One region of the Stenotrophomonas sp. Steno-C17 genome, then DNA from elsewhere that is predicted to be linked to it. Evidence: predicted binding sites of a transcription regulator. Region 1 holds the regulator's gene; each other region holds the start of a gene.
What was found. Region 1 encodes FliA, which starts transcription of late flagellar genes. Its sites were predicted from a motif close to TAAAGTTTNNCNNNCNNNGGCCGATAA; they were not measured.
Positions count from the first base shown of each region.

Region 2: a site for FliA is predicted at 3,065-3,091, ahead of AC06FA_RS12040 (methyl-accepting chemotaxis protein). Genes of this name have one in related genera too.
Region 3: a site for FliA is predicted at 5,727-5,753, ahead of AC06FA_RS00980 (methyl-accepting chemotaxis protein). Genes of this name have one in related genera too.

Region 1 covers NZ_JBWJPD010000007.1:34,909-41,762, forward strand. Annotated here, with positions in the region: gene flhA (flagellar biosynthesis protein FlhA) at 1-674, shown strand, start outside; gene flhF (flagellar biosynthesis protein FlhF) at 820-2,472, shown strand; gene AC06FA_RS08170 (MinD/ParA family ATP-binding protein) at 2,459-3,346, shown strand; gene AC06FA_RS08175 (RNA polymerase sigma factor FliA) at 3,343-4,086, shown strand; gene cheY (chemotaxis response regulator CheY) at 4,106-4,498, shown strand; gene AC06FA_RS08185 (protein phosphatase CheZ) at 4,498-5,103, shown strand; gene AC06FA_RS08190 (chemotaxis protein CheA) at 5,106-6,854, shown strand, end outside.
Region 2 covers NZ_JBWJPD010000011.1:127,275-134,128, forward strand. Annotated here, with positions in the region: gene AC06FA_RS12035 (EAL domain-containing protein) at 1-681, opposite strand, end outside; gene AC06FA_RS12040 (methyl-accepting chemotaxis protein) at 860-2,986, opposite strand; gene AC06FA_RS12045 (hypothetical protein) at 3,129-3,398, opposite strand; gene AC06FA_RS12050 (SOS response-associated peptidase) at 3,505-4,248, opposite strand; gene AC06FA_RS12055 (hypothetical protein) at 4,267-4,455, opposite strand; gene AC06FA_RS12060 (hypothetical protein) at 4,452-4,730, opposite strand; gene AC06FA_RS12065 (MFS transporter) at 4,836-6,032, opposite strand; gene AC06FA_RS12070 (phosphohydrolase) at 6,131-6,559, opposite strand; gene AC06FA_RS12075 (hypothetical protein) at 6,682-6,854, shown strand, end outside.
Region 3 covers NZ_JBWJPD010000001.1:216,673-223,526, reverse strand. Annotated here, with positions in the region: gene mdoH (glucans biosynthesis glucosyltransferase MdoH) at 1-1,870, opposite strand, end outside; gene AC06FA_RS00990 (hypothetical protein) at 2,235-2,405, opposite strand; gene AC06FA_RS00985 (DUF2628 domain-containing protein) at 2,622-3,008, shown strand; gene AC06FA_RS00980 (methyl-accepting chemotaxis protein) at 3,088-5,622, opposite strand; gene AC06FA_RS00975 (NAD-dependent epimerase/dehydratase family protein) at 6,082-6,854, opposite strand, start outside.

The DNA.
Region 1 (6,854 bases):
CGCACCAGCGCGCACAGGCCGAAACCCTGGGCTACACCGTGGTCGACCCGGCCACCGTGGTCGCCACCCATCTGTCGCACCTGATCCGCGAGCACGCGCCAGAACTGCTGGGCCACGAGGAAGTGCAGCACCTGCTGGCCAACCTGGGCAAGAGCGCGCCCAAGCTCGTCGAAGATCTGACGCCCAAGGCCCTGCCGCTGTCGGCGGTGGTGCGCGTGCTGCAGAACCTGCTGATCGAGCGCATTCCGATCCGCCAGCTGCGCAAGATCGCCGAGGCGCTGGTCGAGCACGCCCCGTCCAGCCAGGACCCGGCCACCCTCACTGCCGCCGTGCGCAATGCCCTGGGCCGCTTCATCGTGCAGGAAATCGCCGGAATGTCGGCGGAGCTGCCGGTGTTCACCCTCAACCCGCAATTGGAACGTGTCTTGCAGGAGTCCACGCAGGGCAACGGCGCCGCGCTGGAACCCGGACTCGCTGAGCGACTGCACCAGAGCCTGGCCGAATGTGTCAGCAAGCAGGAAGCCCGCAACGAGCCCGCGGTTGTGCTGGTACCGGGCCCGGTGCGCGCCGCGCTGGCCCGCCTGGTCCGCCACAGCGTTCCGTCGCTGTCGGTCCTGGCCTACAGCGAGGTGCCGGAAGACAAGCGCCTGAAGCTGGTCGGAACGATCAGCTGACGCCGCCCACCGAAGCGCCAGAAAACAGACACCACTCTTCAATTGCAGCAACCGACAGATTCCAAGGGGAACCCGAACCGTGCAGACCACCGACCACCCGCGTTCTCCGACCGCCAATCCGCCGTCTTCGACCCGTGATCACAGCATGAAAATCAAACGCTTCGTCGCCGCCGACATGCGCTCGGCCATGAACCTGGTGCGCAAGGAACACGGGCCCGATGCCGTGATCCTGTCCAACCGCCGGATCGAAGAAGGCATCGAAATCGTGGCCGCCGCCCATTACGACGAAGGTGTGGTGCAGCGCGCACTGGATGCCTCGCGCCGTGACGTGGCGCCGCCGCCGGCACCCAAGCCGCGCACCGCCGCCGACGCGGTCATCGCCGCGGTGACCCGCCGCCGCAGCGCCACCCCGGCGCCGGAACCGATCGCGGCCACCACCTCGGCCGTGGCCGCACTGGCCCGCGCCGCCGTCGGCGCCACCGGCCGCACCCTGGACAGCGCCGACGAGATCGTGCCGACCCGTGGCAGCACGGGCTTTGCCGACACGCTGGCCCGCGCCAGCGTCAACGAACCGGCACTGCCGGATCAGATCTTCGCCCCGTTCGCCCAGGCCATCGTCGCCCCGCCGGCACCTGCCGCTGAGGCCGCCGCGCCGGCCCCGATCAACCGCGCCCGCTTCCAGATCGATCCGCCGCACGACGAAGCGCAGGACGCCGCCGCCCTGCCGCCGCCGCTGCCGGTGACGGCCGAGGCGCCGACCGCCGCGGTGATCAGCGCTGAGCTGCCGCTGGCCGCACCGCCGCTGGCCCCGGCCGTGCTGGAAGCCGCGCCGCAGCCCGAACCCGCGCCGCAGCTGATGCCGGCGCCGGTGGTGACCGTGGTGGCCCAGGATGACGCCGAGATCCGCCAGCTGCGCCAGGAAGTGGCCGGCATGCGCCAGGTGATCGAGCGCGAGATGAACCGCTTCACCGACGAGCGCCTGCGTGGCAACGCCGTGCGCGGTGCGGCGCTGGACCTGATGGACGAGTACGGCTTCGATGCCGGCCTGGCCCGCGATGTGGCCATGCAGATTCCGGCCGAGACCGAGGCCCACCGCGGCCGCGGCCTGATGCTGGGGCTGATTTCGCGCAAACTGCCGATCGCCCCGGTCGATCCGCTGGAAGAAGGCGGCGTGATCGCGCTGGTCGGCCCCACCGGCGCCGGCAAGACCACCACCATCGCCAAGCTGGCCTCGCGCTTCGCCGAAACCCATGCCGCCCGCGATGTCGCCCTGGTCACCACCGACACCCTGCGCGTGGGCGCCCGTGAACAGCTGTACGGCTACGGCCGCCAGCTGGGCATCGCGGTGCACGAGGCCAACAGCGGCACCGACCTGGACCAGCTGCTGGAACGCCTGAAGGACTACAAGCTGGTGCTGATCGACACCGCCGGCCTGGGCCCGCGCGACCGTGCGCTGGCCGCCCAGCTGCAGTGGCTGCGCGCCGCCCGCCAGGTCCGCACCCTGCTGGTGCTGCCGGCCAACACCAGCTTCGGCGACATGGACGAGGTGGTCCGCCGCTTCGGCGCGGCCAACCTGCAGGGCCTGGTGCTGAGCAAGCTGGACGAGACCGGCCGCTTCGGCAACGCCCTGTCGGTGGCCGTGGACCACCAGCTGCCGATCACCTGGGTGACCGACGGCCAGGACGTGCCGGACGACCTGCACCGTGCATCTGCAGCCAATCTTGTACTTCGCCTTGAAGATTTGCGCCGAGCGGCCGATATGCCCTGCAACCCGGAGTTCAACCATGCCGTCGCGTGAGTACGCCAAGCTGACCACCACCTTCCCGCTGACGGCCACCCGCAGCGAGCCGCTGGGCCCTGTGCGCACCATTGCGGTGACCGGCGGCAAGGGCGGCGTGGGCAAGACCAACGTGTCGGCCAACCTGGCCGTGGCGCTGGCCGGCATGGGCAAGCGCACGCTGCTGCTGGACGCCGACCTGGGCCTGGCCAACATCGACGTGATCCTGGGCCTGAACCCGACCTTCACCCTGGCCGACCTGGTGGCCGGCCGCTGCTCGCTGGACGATGTGATCATCGAAGGCCCCAACGGCGTGCTGGTGGTCCCGGCCGCGTCGGGCCGCCGGCACATGGCCGAACTGGCCCCGGCCGAGCACGTGGGCCTGGTCAACGTGTTTTCCGAGCTGGAACGCGAGCTGGACATCATGGTGGTGGACACCGCCGCCGGCATCAACGACGGCGTGCTGACCTTCTGCCAGGCCGCGCAGGACACCGTGGTGGTGGTCTGCGACGAGCCGGCTTCGATCACCGACGCCTACGCACTGATCAAGGTGCTGTCGCGCGAACGTGGCGTGGACCGCATCCAGGTGGTGGCCAACATGGTGCGCGACCCCAACGAAGGCCGCGTGCTGTATGAAAAGCTGACCCGCGTCTGTGAAAAGTTCCTGGCCGATGTCTCGCTGAACTACCTGGGCTGCGTGCCGCAGGATGACTGGCTGCGCCTGTCGGTGCAGCGCCAGCAGCCGGTGGTGAAGGCCTACCCGTCCAGCCCGGCCGCGCTGGCGATCACCGAGATCGCCCGCCGCACCGCCCGCTGGCAGGCCCCGACCGAGCCGCGCGGTGGCGTTGAATTCTTCCTGGAACGCATCCTGAAGCAGCGCGGGGTGACCGCATGAAAGGCGCAGCCCAGTACAAAGAGGTGCAGCGCGCCTCGGCCACCGATGTCATCGTGCAGCACTCGGACCTGGTGCGGCGCATCGCCCACCACCTGGCCGCGCGCCTGCCGGCCAGCGTGGAAGTGGATGACCTCATCCAGGCCGGCATGATGGGCCTGATCGAAGCCTCGCGCAGCTACGACGCCGACCAGGGCGCTTCGTTTGAAACCTACGCCTCGATCCGCATCCGCGGCTCGATGATCGACGAGATCCGCCGTGGTGACTGGGTACCGCGCTCGGTGCACCGCCGTGCACGCGATGCCGCCGCCACCATCCGCCGCCTGGAACAGAGCAGCGGCCGCGCCGCCAGCGCTACCGAAGTGGCCGCGGCCATGGAAATGCCGCTGCCCGACTACCTGCGCCTGATGGAAGACGCCTCGCGCGGCCAGGTGCTGAGCCTGGAATCGCGCATCGAGGACCAGGGCGAGCTGGACACCATCGCCCAGGGCGGCCCGACCCCGCAGCAGGTGCTGGAACGCGGCGAATTCGGCCGCGAACTGGGCAAGGCCATCGGCCACCTGCCCGAACGCGAACAACTGGTGCTTTCGCTCTACTACGAGCAGGAACTGAACCTGAAAGAGATCGGCGCGGTGCTCGGCGTGAGCGAATCGCGGGTCTGCCAGATCCATGGCCAGGCAGTGCTGCGCCTGCGTGGCCGACTGAAAGTCTTCGAGGCGGCCGACGCCGGCCTCGAGAATTGAACAACAAAGGAACTCTGCTTTGAACAAGAACATGCGCATCCTGATCGTTGACGACTTTTCGACCATGCGTCGCATCGTCAAGAACCTGCTGGGCGATCTGGGCTTCACCAATACCGCCGAAGCCGAGGACGGGCATGCTGCGTTGTCACTGCTGCAGAGCCAGCCCTTCGATTTCGTGGTGACCGACTGGAACATGCCGGTCATGACCGGCATCGAACTGCTCAAGGCCATCCGTGCCGATGCCAAGCTGAAGACCCTGCCGGTGCTGATGGTCACTGCCGAGGCCAAGCGCGAGCAGATCATCGAGGCGGCGCAGAACGGGGTGAACGGTTACATCATCAAGCCGTTCACCGCACAGACGCTGGAAGAGAAGCTGGGCAAGATCTTCGAACGCCTGGCGGCCAGCGCCTGATGGATACCACGGTGGACAAGAGCGCCCTGGCCCTGCGCCTGCAGGAAGCACTGGATGCACTGGAAGCGGGCGACGAGAGCGCCTGGCGCCAGCGCATCGACAGCCTGGTGGCCGCACGCACCCAGCCGATGATGAGCGGCCTTTCGCGGCTGGCCCGTGAACTGGGCCAGGCCCTGGGCGAGCTGCCCACCGTGCCCGACGAGGCCGGCGAGCTGGACGACGCCTGCGCGCGCCTGGACCACGTGGTGGCCATGACCGAACAGGCTACCCACCGCACCCTGGACCTGGCCGAAGAATGCCGCGCCCTGACCGAACAGCTGCGCGCCGACGGCCTGCAGCCGGGCCAGGACGTGCAGCTGGAGCGCATCCGCCACAACCTGACCGAGATCGCCCTGACCCAGAGCTACCAGGACCTGACCGGACAGATCATCCGTCGCGTGGTCGGCATCGTCCGCCGCGTGCACGAAGGCTTCGGCGCGCTCGGCCTGCCGCCGGAACAGCATCGCACCGACCCGGAACTGGCCGGGCCGGCACTGAAGGGACTGGACCGCCACGCGGTCTCGCAGAACGACGCCGACGACCTGTTGTCGGACCTGGGGCTGTAAGCATGAGCGCGGTTGCCGACGACATCACTGCCGATTTCATCATCGAAGCACAGGAGATCCTTGATCGCCTGGGCGAACAGCTGGTGTCGCTGGAACAGGCACCGCAGGACAGCGAACAGCTCAATGCCGTGTTCCGCGGCTACCACACGCTGAAGGGCGGCGCCGGTTTCCTCGGCATCACCGCCATGGTCGAGCTGTGCCACGCCGCCGAAGAAGCGCTGGGTTCGGCCCGTGCCGGCCAGGCGGTGCTGCAGTCGCACCACTTCGACGCGGCCCAGCAGTCGCTGGACTACCTGCAGTCCATGCTCGACGCCGTTTCATCCGGCACCGAACCGGGTTACGCCCCGCCGGAACTGATCGCCCAGTTCGACGTGCATGGCGGCGCCGCGCCAGCTGCCAGCACTTCGGCGGCAGCCGCACCGGCCGCCGGCGGCAGCGATCTGATCACCGACGACGAATTCGAAGCCCTGCTGGACCAGTTGCACGGCGGCGGTGCACCGACCGCGGTGGCCCCGGCGAAGAAGGCCGACGACGGCCTGATCAGCGAAGACGAATTCGAAGCGTTGCTGGACCAGCTGCATGGCGGCGCCGCACCCGGCAGCAAGCCGGTGGCTGCAGCGCCGGCCCCCACCCCGGCACCGCGCCCGGCGCCGACCCCTGCCGCCGCGCCGGCCAAGCCCGCCGCGGCCAAGCCGCTGGCCGAGGCCGAACACACCGTGCGCGTGGACACCAAGCGCCTGGACGCGATCGTGAATCTGATCGGCGAACTGGTGCTGTCACGAAACCGCCTGAAGACCCTGCGCACCCGCTTGCGCGATGAAGAGCTGGACCGTGCGGTCTCCACCCTGGATATCGCCACCGCACGCCTGCAGTCGGCGGTCATGCGCACCCGCATGCAGCCGGTCGGCAAGGTGTTCTCGCGCTTCCCCAAGGTGGCCCGCGATGTGGCCCGTTCGTTGAAGAAGGAAGTCGATCTGGAACTGATCGGCGCCGAAACCGAACTGGACCGCAACCTGGTGGAAGCGCTGGCCGATCCGCTGGTGCACCTGGTGCGCAACGCCATCGACCATGGCGTGGAAATGCCCGACCTGCGCGAAGCGCAGGGCAAGCCGCGCATGGGCCATGTGCGTTTGTCGGCACAGCAGGAAGGCGACTACGTCAGCATTGAAGTGCAGGACGACGGCGCTGGCATCGACCCGGAAAAGCTGCGCGCCAAAGCCCGCGAGAAGGGCCTGATCGACCCGGAAGCCGCCGCCCGCCTGAGCAGCGAGGAATGCCTGCACCTGGTGTTCCTGCCCGGTTTCTCCACCAAGCAGCAGGTCACCGATATTTCCGGCCGCGGCGTGGGCATGGACGTGGTGCAGTCGCGCATCCGCGAACTGAGCGGGCAGATCCAGATCCAGTCCGAGCTGGGCCGTGGCAGCCGCTTCCTGATCCGCGTGCCGCTCACCCTGGCCATCCTGCCGACCCTGCTGGTGCAGGCCGGCGAGGATGTCTACGCCCTGCCACTGGCCCGCGTGATGGAGGTGCTGCATGCACCGCGCACCTCGCTGGGCTGGTTCGACGGGCGGGCCGTGCTCGATCGCCGTTCACACACGCTGCCGCTGATCGATCTGCGGCAGTGGCTGGATGTCACCCCGGCCGCCTCCAGCCTGCTGACCATCGTGGTGCTGCAGGCCGGCGAGGCCCGTTTCGGGCTGGTGGTAGACCAGGTGCGTGGCCGCGAAGAAGTGGTCATCAAGCCGCTGCCC
Region 2 (6,854 bases), on a different contig from region 1:
CTGCGCCAGGCCGTCCAGCGCCACCTTCAAGCGCACGCCGGTGCGCCGTATCAGGGTTTCCAGCGGCGCCATGCCCAGCACCTGCCCGGCCTCGGTGGACACGGCGGTATCGAATACATCCACCAGTACCGCATGCATGAACGTGCCCGGCTCGCGTTCGGCGAGCGCGTCGTGGTCCAGCATGAACTGCTGGCGATCCGGCAGGCCGCTCACCGGGTCGCTGCGGCCACTCATCGCGCGCAGCTCCAGTTCGTTCATGGCTGCCCGCGCCAGCGTCTCCAGCTGCCGACGCTCGGCGTCTGACAGGGTGCGCGGGCTATCGTCCATCACGCAGAACGCGCCGATCGCCACGCCATTGCGCGCCACCAGCGGTGCGCCCGCATAGAAACGCAAGTGCGGCTCGCCAGCGACCAGCGGATTGCTGGCATGCCGCGGGTGCTGCAGCAGATCGTCGATCACCAGCGTTTCCGGTGAACCAATCGTGCTGGCGCAGATGGAATCGCGGATATGGGTCTGCGACACCGCCAGGCCGCGGCGCGAGACCAGCCGCTGGCGGTCGATCTGCAGCAGCGAGACGAAGGCCACGGGTACGTTGAACGTGTGGGTGGCCAGCTCGGTCAGGCTGTCCAGGGAAGCGCCACTGATCTCGCCCAGCGCATTGAGGCCGGCGAGGGTGGACATTCGTTCTTCATCACGGCTGGCGGGCATGTACGGGAAATCGTTACGGCAGTGGGGGCGCGATACACCGCCAGCATGCCGCAGGCGGCGCGAAGGCGGTGTGGCGCCGGGTATTTCAGGGCAGTGCCTGTGCCCTGCCCACTGAATGCTTCAGTTGGACAGGGCGGGGCAGGGCAGCGACTCAGGCCGCGTGCGGCAATGCCACGCGATGCGCGCCGGAGGGAGCGATCCGGAACGTCGCGGCGGCCTGGTCCAGCGTGGCGGCCTGGTCGGCCATGGCGCGCGCCGATGCTCTGGCTTCTTCCACCAGCGCGGCGTTCTGCTGGGTGGCCTCGTCCATCTGCGCGATGGTCTGGTTCACCTGCTCGATGCCGGACGCCTGTTCGCTGCTGGCCTGGGCGATCTGCTGGATCAGCGTGTCGGTCTGCGCGGCGGCCGCACGCAGCTGCTCGATGGCCTGTTCCGACTGGCGGGCGATGCCGATGCCCGACTGCACGCTCTGGCCGGAGGCCTCGATCAGTGCCTTGATGTCCTTCGCCGACGCTGCCGCGCGCTGGGCCAGGGTACGCACCTCGCTGGCCACCACGGCGAAGCCGCGGCCCTGCTCGCCGGCACGCGCCGCTTCCACTGCAGCGTTCAACGCCAGGATGTTGGTCTGGAACGCGATGCCGTCGATCAGGCCGACCATCTCGCCAATGCGCTGCGACGAAGCATCGATCTGCTGCATCACCTGCACCACATCCTGCACCGCGCGGGCGGTGCGCTGCACGGCGTCGCCGGCGCTGCGCGATGCAGCGTTGGCATGCTGGGCATGCTCGGCGTTCTGGCGCACGGTCGAGGTCAACTCTTCCATCGACGCGGCCGTTTCCTCCAGGTTGGCCGCCTGGCTTTCGGTGCGGCGCGAAAGGTCCGCGTTGCCGGCGGCAATTTCGTCCGAGGCGTTGGCAATCGATGCTGCCGCCGTCTGGATGCGCTGGACGATGCTCGACAGGTTCTCGGCGGTGCGGTTGGTGTCACGCTGCATGGCCGCGAACACGCCCTGGTAGCTGCCCTGCAGGCGGCGGGTCAGGTCGCCCTCGGCCATGGCGCCCAGCACCACCGACAATGCCTTCAGGCTGCCATCGGCGGTTTCCATCAACTGGTTCAGGTCGACGATCATGCGCTGGAAATCGTGCTGGTAGGCGCTGGCATCGCCGCGCACGCTGAAGTCACCGGCCGCCGCCGCCCGCGCCAGACGCTGGATGTCCTGGTTGATCGCATGCAGGCTGGCCTTTGCCGCATCCATCGATTCATGCAGGATCGCGCGGCTGCCCGGCAGTCGCCGCGCGCTGCGGCGCAGATCCCCCTGGGCGTACTCGTTCAGTACTTCGATCGCATCGACGATGGCGTCCAGATGCTCGAACACCATGGTGTTCATGCCTTCGGCCAGTTCGCCGTACACGCCCGGGAAGTCGGTCGGCATGCGGTGGGTGATGTCCTCTGCGGCATGCAGGTCGATCATCTGCCGGGTCTGCTGCGAGAAGCGCTGCAGCAGCTGCACCATGCCATCGGTGGCGCGCAGCATCTGGCCCACTTCGTCCTGGCTGTCATCCTGGGCGCGCACGCTCAGGTCGCCACGGGTCACCGCATTGATCGAGGCCTGCACGCGTGCCAACGGCACGGTCAGGCTGCGCGAGATCAGCCATGCGGCCAGGATGCCCAGCGCCAGGCTGGCCACGCCGAACAGGGTCAGCAGGCCGGTGGTACGGGCCGCCAGCGACTGCATCTCCGCTGCCGCTTCGGCCACCAGCGTCTGCTGCAGGTCGGCGAACTCGCTCAGTGCGGTGTTCCACTGCGCCGCGGCCGGCGCCACTTTGTCCAGCAGTAGAGCGTCGGCGGCGGCGAAATCACCGGCACGCATTCGCGCATCGAGCTCGGCCAGCACGGTCTGCGTGGCCTGCTGGCGCGCGGCCACTTTGTCACGCATGGTCTGGGCCAGCGGGCTGGTGGCCGGGCGTGCCGTGAAGTGCTGCCAGATCTGATCGTAGCGGGCGGTCTGCGCCTGCACCGTGGCCAGGTCGCGGTCCAGTTCCTGGCCACGGCGCAGCAGCATATCGCGGCGCAGCAGCAACAGTTCCTTGTTGATGATCAGCATGTCGTACAGCTCGCCCATGCGGGTCACGCGTACATTCACCGCGTTGTCGAACTGTTGCCGCTGTTTGTAGTTGCTGTGCAGGGCGATCGCAAGAATGGTGGCGATCATCAACAGCAGGATGGAGAAGCCAGCGGTAAGGCGGGTGCCTACCTTGAAGCGGCGCAGTGTGTTCAATTTGTGAAGTCCGGTAGTCGTCGTAGGCCCGACTGCCGGGCGTGTCTGCACAGGAGAGTCCCGGCAGGCAGTAAGACGATAGCGGCGCTGCAGACTGAAGCTTTAGCGCAAGGGCTCGGATTTTTTCGAAGGCGCCTGCGGATCAAGCAATGCAGAGCGCGAACACCGCCGACAGCGCGACCATCAGCACGAATACGCGTCGGCTCAGGGCCAGGCAGGCGAGGCCTGCGGCCAATGCCCATGCACCGAGCAGGACACAGGCCAGCAGCCACAGGCCCATGCCCATCAGCGAGCCCGACACTACGCCCGACAGCGCCAGCGCCTTGAACAGGCCCACACCCAGCACGCTGCCCAACAGCCCTGCCTGCAGGGCGACGGCATCATGGCGGGCAGGGGAGGGGCGGTGCTGCATGGCTGCACTGTGCCGCAAGCCACATCCACGCCATGTGTTTTTCAAGGGATTTTCAAGGGGTCGGATCCCTTTCCAGCGGAAAGGGCTCTGACCCCAATCCCGCCGCTCACGCATCGTCATCCAGTGCATCGCCATCCCAATCGGGCAGCGCGCTGTCGGCACGCAGCGCATCCGGGTTCACCGGCTCCAGCAGCGTGTAATCGTCGCGTTGCGGGTCGCGGATACCCAGGCCGACATAGGCAGCCTCCAGCACGGCGGTATGCGCGTGTCGTCGCAGCTGCGCCGGGGTGGTCAGCTCGCCACGCAGCCAGGCCGACGCCGCTGCGGGTTCCACGAACACCGGCCCATCGGCAGACAGCGGCGCCGGGATCGACGGATTGCCATCGGTCAGGATCGAAAACGTGTCGCGCATGTCGCCGGCCTCGTCCTGCCAGTGTTCCCATAGCCCCGCCGCCAGCAGGGCCAGGCCATCCTGGCGCTGCACGAACATCGGCCAGGGCGGTCGTCGCTGCCGGTCCCATTTGAAATAGCCCGTCATCGGCACGATGCAGCGCCGCTTGCTCCAGGCATCGGCAAAGATGCGGCTGCGCGGTGCGCGCTCCAGCCGGGCGGTGACGGTGGTGTAGGGCGTGGACGGTTGTTTCGACCAGCGCGGCACCAGGCCCCACTGCATCTCCGCAACGACCGTCGTGGTCGCGTCATCGGCGGCGCCGGCCGCCCAGACCCAGGCGTGGCCGTCCTTGCCGATGTTGTAGCGCGCATCTCCCGCTGCCAGTGCTGCCGCCACGTCACCGGGCAGGGCAGCAGGGAAGCTGTCCGCGTCCACGAAGGCCTGCACGAAACGTCGCATGACCGCTCCGTCGCTGCCTCAACGCGGCGGATGTGCCTGCAGCACGTCGCGTCCTCGCGGGGTCAGGTCGATGTCACCGTCCTCGGCCTGCACGGCAAGGCCTGCCGCGACCGCCCAGGTCGCGGCGTCGCTGTCTACCTGTTCCGCATCGGCAATGGCCTGCAGGATCCGTCGCTGTGCGCCGGTCAGTGACGCGTCCATGTTCATACGCCGAGCACGCGCGGCTGCCAGTCGGCCACGCGTGCATTGCTCACGGCCTGATGGCAACCGCAGTCTTCACAGCGGAACAGGGTGCCGCCCGGCAGGTGCAATAGATTGCCTTCGGTGGACGAGGTCGTGGCCTCGCAGTGGTTGCACGTCACCGTCAGCGAGGTGATGCGTTCGACCCCGCCGGCCATGTTGAAGACGGCCTCGAAGGCGCGAATGGCGAAATGACCGGTGTCCGACATGAGGGGAAGGGGGCCAGGGGAAGGTGCATTCATCGTCACACTTCCACCTGTGATGACCCCGTCAGCCCGATGCGGTGGCGAGATCAAATCCAGCCGCTTGCACAGCCCCTGCCAGCGGCAAGTGCTGTGTGCGGGGCCTCAGGCGGCCTTGCGGCGGCGGTCCACCATCACCGAGACACACCACAACAGCAGGCCGCCGATTGCGGTGGCCGCACCCACGTAGCCCGTGGTCGCCGGGCTGAAGCCGGCACTGATGGCCATGCCGCCCAGCCACGGCCCCAGCGCATTGGCCGTATTGAAGGCGGCGTGGTTGGACGCGGCGGCCAGCGTCTGTGCTTCGCCCGCCACGTCCATCAGTCGCGTCTGCAGCACCGCGGCCAGCGCGCCCATGGTGCCCACCGTCACGATCATCGGGCCGATGGTCCACACCGACTGCGCCGCCACCGGGTACAGCAGCAGCATCACGATCGACCAGGCCAGCACCACCGCGGCGGCCTTGAAGTGGAACTTGTCCACCAGCCAGCCACCGGCGATGTTGCCGATGATCGCGCCGATGCCGAACACGCCCACCGCCAGCGGCATCCACGATTCGGCCACGCCGGTCACCTGCACCAGCGTGGGCGCCAGATAGGTGAACACACAGAACATGCCGGCAAAGCCCACCGCGCCAATGGCCAGCGCCAGCCAGACCTGGGTGGTGTTGAAGGCGCGCAGTTCACGCATGGGCGAGGTGCGCACCTCGTCCGGGTCGGGCAGCAGGAAGCGGGCGATCATCACCACGGTGGCAATCGCCAGCAGGCTGACCAGGGCGAACGCCGTGCGCCAGCTCACCTGCTGGCCCAGCCAAGTGGTCAGCGGGTTGCCGATCAGGATCGCGATCGACAGGCCCAGCAGCACCCGCGACATCGCCTGGCCGCGTTGGCCGGCCGGGCTGATCGCTGCGGCCACCAGCATGGCCACGCCGAAGTAGGCACCGTGCGGCAGCCCCGCAACGAAGCGTGCGATCAGCATGGTGGCGTAGTTGGGCGCCAGTGCGCTGGCCAGGTTGCCGATGGCATAGAAGCCCATCAGCACCAGCAGCAGTTTGCGCCGCGGGAAGCTGGCACCCACGAACGCCAGGATCGGGGCGCCGACCACCACGCCGATGGCATAAGCGCTGATCAGGTGGCCCACCTGGGTTTCGCTGATGGCCAGGCCGCGGCTGATTTCCAGCATCAGGCCCATGCTGGCGAACTCACTGGTGCCGATGGCGAAGCCACCCAGCGACAGGGCGATGATGATCAGGGTGCGCTGGCGCGGCGTGAGCCGTGCGGCCAGGGAAGAATTGGGGCTCATGCGGGGGCGCGATGGGGCAGGGGAACGGGCCATTGTACTGCTGCACTGCAGCAGTGGCACCCGCGCCCAGGCAAATCAGCGTTCAGCCTACGGTGCTTTCAGCCCTGCGTTTGCCCCAATGCCGCCAGTGCGTGCCGGTACTTGCCGCGCAGGCGATCGGCGGTGGCGGGGTCCAGTGCGGTCAGCCGGTGCTCATCGGCGTTGTCGGCGATGTCGGCCAGCTTTACTTTCAGTGCCAGCGGGTTGGCCGCGATGCCTGCGTAGTACACATCCGTATCGGCGGTATGGTTGCGGCTCAGCAGGTGCACGGCGTGCTGGATGTGTTCGGGAAAGTCCTGCACCTGTGCGGCAGAGCCCGGGCAGTCCTCCACCACATCGTGCAGCCAGGCCACCACCTCGGCATCATCATCGCCACTGACCCGTGCCGCCACCCGGCCGACATGGCCGATGTAAGGCTGACCGGCCTTGTCGAACTGCCCGGCGTGGGCCTGGGTGGCCACTGTGCGGGCGCGTGCAATCCATTCCATGACAATCTCCGGGGCGCAGGCGTGTATTGTCGGTGCAGACACCTGAGCGTTGCCACCCCACGGGGCGCGGCGAACGGGGCCGTCGCAGGAACGACATGTGAACGCCGTCACGGAGTGAAGCCATGCAGGAATACACGCACCAACTTGAACTACGTGGGCGCTACCGATTGGTAGCGGTGACCCACGCGCCGGTGTACGCTCCCGGCGATGTGATCGGGCATGCGGTCATCGCCGATGACGGGGAACGTCTGTCCGATCTGATGTCGCTGGCCGAAGCGCGGCAGTACCTGGAAGG
Region 3 (6,854 bases), on a different contig from region 1:
GCACCGGCGGCGGCAGGTTCTCTTCGGGAATATCCAGCAGGCCCAGGCGGTGCAGGAAGGCACCGGGCGCACGCGAGGAGGTCAGCGCCACCACCGGAATGGCCAACACCATGCCGATCACTACCGGTGCCATCCAGGCCGCCAGCGCCGGCGACACTGCCCACGCCAGCACGCCCATGAACGCGCCGAACAGGCCCAGCCCACCGTAACCGCGCACCAGCGTCCACCAGGAAATGCCGCCGTCGTCGCGCTGCTGTGCATCCCAGCCCGAATCGCGCCCGGACAGCACTTCGGCCACGCCACGCGACTGCACGTACATCACCACCGGCGCCATCAGCGCCGCCAGCACGGTTTCCACCAGCATCGACACGAACGCGCGGATCGCACCGCCGCAGCCGCGGCGGTCCACCGGGTCCAGCAGCATGGCCAGATAGCCCAGCACCTTGGGCATCAGCAGCACGGCCATGGTGGCGCCGAACAGGCGCACCACCTGCACTTCATCCTGCGCGCGCCAGTAGACGCTGGGCGACAGGTGCAGCACCGCATTGAAATCGATGCCTTCCTGGAACAGCGGAATGGCGATGCCGATCAGCATCAACATGCCCCACATCGGCGCGGTGAAGTAATGGCCGATGCCGATCAGCATGTGCACCCGGCTGATCCAGTGCAGGCCACGGCTGCCCACCACCTTGCCGTGCTGCAGGTTGCCCTGGCACCAGCGGCGGTCGCGAACCAGCAGATCGGTCAGGGTGGGCGGGCCTTCCTCATAACTGCCGCCCAGGTAAGGCACCATGTGCGCGGCCCAGCCGCCCCGGCGCATCAGCGCCGCTTCCACGAAATCGTGGCTGAGCACGTGGCCGCCGAACGGCTTGCGGCCCGGCAGCGCCGGCAGGCCGGCGTGGTCGGCGAAGGCGCGGGTACGGATGATCGCGTTGTGGCCCCAGTAGTTGCTCTCGGCGCCGTGCCACCAGGCCACGCCACGGGCGATGACCGGACCGTACACGCGGCCGCCGAACTGCTGCATGCGGGCAAACAGCGTGCGCCCACCGATCACCGACGGCAGGGTCTGGATCAGGCCGACGTCGGCGTTGTGTTCCATGCCGGCCACCAGGCGCACGATGCTGTCGCCGGTCATCAGGCTGTCGGCGTCCAGGATCAGCATCTGCGGATAGGCCCCACCGAAACGGCGGACCCAATCGGCGATGTTGCCGGCCTTGCGGCCGCTGTTGTCGCTGCGGCGGCGGTAGAACAAGCGCACCTGGCCATCGGGCACCAGGTCGCGCAGCTCGTTGAACACCTGTTCTTCGGCGCGGGCGATATCCTCGCGCCGGGTGTCACTGAGCACGAAGAAGTCGAAGCGCTGCAACTGGCCCGTGGCCGCCACCGATTCGTAGATGGCGCGCAGGCCCGCCAGCAGGCGGCGCGGGTCTTCGTTGTAGGTGGGCATCAGCAGCGCGGTGCGGCTGTGCACCACCGGCAGCGGCTTGTCCGGGTCGATGCCCAGGCGGTAGCCGCGGTCGAACACGGCGGTCAGGAAACCGGCCACGGCACTGGCGAAGGACAGCGCGATCCAGGCGAACAGGCCGACGAACAGCACCAGCAGGCAGGCTTCCAGCACGCTGATGCCATTGCCCGACAGCACCCGCCACATCATGCGGGTGGCAGCGGCGGTCATCACCGCGGTGCCGCCCAGGATGTACAGGCGGCGCAGGCCGATCAGGCGCGGCGAAGTGCGATGGCGGCGCACCTTCAGCGCACCCTCGCCCAGGCTCTGCTCGGGCATCAGCAACGGCGATTCGGCAGGCAGCAGGGCCCAGCCGGCATCCAGCTCCGGGTTGCCCGTGCTCGGGTTGTGGGTTTGAACTTCCATGCAGGCCTATTCCGCCCAGGTGCCGCGCCCCGCCATCCCGGCCGGGCTGCATGCACCAAGGTTCCCCGCGCGCCTTCCCGGCGCCCGCACTTGTCCAGTCTGCAAGGGCTTCACGCCGCGCAGTCGATGTCTGTCACTACCGGAACCCACACGATCTCCAACGGGGCGGAATCGAAAAAATGCGGCCCAGTCTAGGCGGCCAAATGTAAGCCCAGTGCGAAGGTTTGTATCGGGAAATGTCCCCATTCAGCCAACAGCAGGCGAGCGCGCGGCTGGATCGTGACAAATGAGAACGGATCTCATGAATGGGCGGCGGGCGGCCAGGTCGCGTTGGCCTCCCCAACGCGATCCCGGCCCGGATGGATCATTCGTCGGCCAGCGCCGGGGTGTTGGCCGGGCCGCTGGCAGCGGCGCGGGCACGCGCCATCGCCACCGCCAGTTGCTGGCTGGCGAGCAGTTGTTGTGCCTGCACCACTTCAGGTGTCGGCAGGAGCACCGGTCCCGGTGCGTTTTCCGGTGTAGCAGCTGTGGTCATGCAACCTCCATGGACATTCCGCCAGCGCCTGGGCAAGCCCGGGGCGACTGGGGAACTGCGCACCCTATCCTAAAAACAAGGCGGGTGGGTGACGGTGCGACGGCCCGCCGCGGCGCTGTCATGAGCAGAGCGTCACATTTTTGACGCGAACCTGTACCGCCTGAATGCGCGCACATCTATCATGAAAACGTTTTCTTACAGGGATGTCCCTACTCGATGAATGCTGTAGACCTCAACCACTTCAGCCCGAAGTGGCAGTTCCGCTTCAACTTCTTCCAGCAGCACGGCGCCCCCAAGGAACCGGGCTTCAAGCAGGCCTGGAAGGCGCTTTCCTTCGGCGACCGCCTGAAGATCAACGTCAACTTGTTCGCGTTCTTCTTCAACTGGGTCTATCTGCTGATCCTGGGCATGTGGCGCAAGGCCATCGTGGTCATCGGCATCTACTGCGCGCTGATTGTCTTGGCTTTCATGCTGCCGGAGATCGTGGTCCGCGCACTGTGGATCGCCACCAGCTTCCTGGTGGCGTCCAGCACCAACTACGCCTACTACCTGGAAAAGGTGAAGGGCAGCACCAGCTGGAACCCGTTTGAAGGAATGTTCTGAGCCCATCAGACCTGCGCACGGATGCGCGGCAAGGATGCAAACGACGCCCGGCCCCCGCCGGGCGTCTTTTTTCCAGCCCTCAGGCGGCGCGCAGCACCTTCGCCGCCGTGGCATCGGCGTGCAGGCGGAAGCGCGACACCGCCACCGCCAGCTGTTCGGCCTGCTCTTCCATCGCCCGCGCCGCGGCCGTGGCTTCTTCCACCAGCGCCGCGTTCTGCTGGGTGGTCTCGTCCATCTGCACCACGGTCTGGTTCACCTGCTCGATGCCGGCGGACTGTTCGCGCGAGGCCGCCGAAATCTCGGCCATGATGTCGTTCACCCGGCCCACCTGACCGACGATCTCCTGCATGGTGCGGCCGGCGCCGTGCACCAGCTGCGCACCGGTCCCCACATGGGCCACCGAGGCATCGATCAGTTCCTTGATTTCCTTGGCCGCCCCTGCCGAACGCTGCGCCAGTGCGCGCACTTCGCTGGCCACCACGGCAAAGCCGCGGCCCTGTTCGCCGGCGCGCGCCGCTTCCACCGCCGCGTTCAACGCCAGGATGTTGGTCTGGAACGCGATGCCGTCGATGACCGAAATGATTTCGGCAATGCGCTGCGACGAGGTTTCAATCTGTTCCATGGTCTGCACCACCTGGCCGACCACCTGCCCGCCTTCGCTGGCCACGCCGGCCGCCGACGCCGCCAGGCTGTTGGCCTGCTGCGCGTGCTCGGCGTTCTGGCGCACGGTGGAGGTCAGTTCTTCCATCGATGCCGCGGTTTCTTCCAGGTTGGCCGCCTGCGTTTCGGTACGGCGCGACAGATCGTTGTTGCCCGAGGCAATCTCGCCGGCGGCCAGACGGATGCTGGCGGCCGACTGCTGGATCTGGCCGACGATCTGGGTCAGCTGCTGCACGGTGCTGTTGGCATCGTCGCGCATCACCGCGAACACACCGTGGAAGTCACCGTGCATGCGGGTGCTCAGGTCACCGGCGGCGATCGCGCGCAGCAGCGTGGAGAGCGCGGCCAGGTTGTGGTCGCTCACCTGCATCATGGTGTTCAGGGTTTCCACCATGCGGCGGAAATCATGCTCGAAGCGCTGGGCATCGCCACGCACGGCGAAATCACCGGCAGCAGCAGCGGCGGCCAGCTGCTGGATCTGATCGTTGATCGCGCCCAGGTTGTGCTTGGTGGTCGCCATGGCGGCGGTGAACACCGCCTTTTCGCCCGGCAGGGCATCCATGTCCACGCTCAGGTCGCCCACGGCGTAGCGCTGCATCACCTCCACCAGGCGCTGGGTGACCGCATTGCTGGACGCCACCAGCTGGTTGCTGTCGGCCACCATGCGGCCGTACTCGCCGGGGAATACCGAGGCATCCATGCGGTAGCTGATCTGCCCGGCGTCGTGGCGCTGCGCCATCTCGGCCTGGGCAGCCATGACCGCCTGCAACTGCCCGCGCATGGCCTGCATCGCGTCCAGCAGACGGCCCACTTCATCGTTGCTGCGCGCGGGCATGGCCGAATCCAGCTTGCCGGCAGCGACGTCACCGGCAATGCGCACGGCTTCGGCCAGCGGACGGATCGCCAGGCGGCGCAGCAGCACGTACACGCCAGCACTCAGGGTCAGCGCAGCCACCACGCCCACCAGCAGGGTCAGCCAAAGCAGCTGGCGCGCTTCGGCCACGATCACCGCATGCGGCACCACCACGCCCAGCGCGAAGCGCTGCGGCGCATTGCCGATCTTCAGCGGCACGTACAGGCGCACGTTGCCGGCATCATCCGGCTCGAAGGCTTCCACGGTCTTGTCGGCGGCAATCTGCTGCAGCATCGCGCGGGTGCCCGCATCGGTACGCGGCTTGCCGATCTCAGCGGCATTGGCGGCCGCCAGCACCACGCCCTTCGGCGACAGCAGTTCAACGCGGCCGGCACCCATCGGGGCCAGGGTGGCCAGATGCTTCTGCAGGGCCGCCAGCGAGAAATCGACGGTGAACACGCCCAGGAATGTGCCGTTCTCCACGATCGGCGTGCTCAGCGTGCTCATCAGCACCTGCTGGCCACCGATGTCGTAGGCGTAGGGTTCGCTGACCTTGGGCAGCTTGTCGCGGCTGGGGCCCACGTACCAATCACTGGAGCCGCTGGCATTTTCGGTGTAGTCGGTCATCGTCGACTGGGTCGGCTTGCCGTCCTGCCAGGCCCAGTAACTCATGTAGCGACCCGTGGCATCGTGCGCCTCGGTGTTCACGAACTCGGCGTCCTTGCCATCGAAGGCATCGGCTTCCCACATGGTGCTCTTGCCCAGCCATTCCGGGTGGGCATGCAGCTGTTCGCCGATGATCGCGGCCAGGCTGGCGCGGTCGGGCACATCGCCGCGCTCGCGCTGGGCCAGCACGGCCTCGGCCATGGCGTCGTTGCTGGCGAAGGCCGTGCCCAGATCGGCGGCGACCTTGCGTGCCTCGGCATTGGCTTCGCTGGCCATGGTCTGGCGCGAAGCATTGATCAGGCTGCTGCTGGCCTGGCGGTAGATCAGGAAGGCGGTCAGGCCGAAGCACAGCAGTGCGATCAGCGCGGTGCCCAGCATCAGCTTGTGGGCAATGCTGCCGGGGCGACGGGCAGCCGTAGAACGGGAAGGCGACATGGAAGGATCCGCAGGTGATTCAGGACAACCGGCACCGGTGGGGGCACCGCGCAGATGCGCGATCCCTCGCGCGGGCCACCTTCCAGAAGAAGGCGCGCACCGGGTTAACGGCCGCGCGCCGCACAGGTTGAGCCGGGCTGGCTGCCGAAGCTGAACGTACTCAGCATCGCGGGCGGGGCCACGTGCCCGGGGCGTCGCGCCATTCGTAGAGTCGAGCTTGCTCGACTGGCGCGGTGCCGGCCGACCTTCATGGCCGTCGAGCAAGCTCGACGCTACGGGGAACGCGGGTGCCGGCCGGCTCGCGCCGTTCGTAGAGTCGAGCTTGCTCGACTGGCGCGATGCCGGCCGACCTTCATGGCCGTCGAGCAAGCTCGACGCTACGGGAAACCCGGGTGTCTGCCGGGCTTCATCGCCGTTCGTAGAGTCGAGCTTGCTCGACTGGCGCGGTGCCCGCCGCGTTCAGGGCTGGGCCATCGCGCGGGGCAACACTTCAATGCTGCCGGCGGCGTACTGCTGCAACACTTCTTCCGGCCCATGGCGCGGCTGCCACCCCAACTGCTGTTGCAGCCGGCCGCTGTCGTATACCCGGTCGATCGACGGCGGCAGCGGCCAGCCGCGGCGCTCGAATTCGGCCAGCAACTGCGGCGCGCGGCGCGCCAGCACCTGGCGCGGATCGACGGCCAGCTGCAGGCAGTCCTCGCGCTGGAATGGACTGGCCCCGCAGGCGATGTAGCGCTGGAACGCCCCGCCTTCGTCCAGCAGCAGCGCCGCATGCGCGCTGGCCACATCGCGTGCATCAATGCCCCGATGCAGGCGGAACAGCGCCATGCGCTCGGGCGGTTCAGGGAAACAGCGGCCCATGCGCAGCACCCGCACACTGAAGCTGTCCGACGCCGCCTCCTCGGCCAGCGCCTCGGCCTGCAGTTTGCTGCGGTGATAGACGGTACGCGGCAGCGGCTGGGTGTCTTCGTCAATCCAGCGGCAGCCGCCGGGCACCACGGCATGGCCATACAGGGCGGTCGTGCTGGTCAACACAAACCGCGGCACGCCGGCCTGCCGCGCCAACTGCAGCAACTGCACGGTCGCATCCACATTCACGGCCTGGAACACCGCTTCGTCCACCAACCCCACATGCGGCGCGTGCAGCGCGGCGGTGTGGATCACCGCATCCACGCCCTCCAGGGCGCGCTGCAGCGCAGTACGGTCAGTCACGTCGGCCACGATGCGGGTGG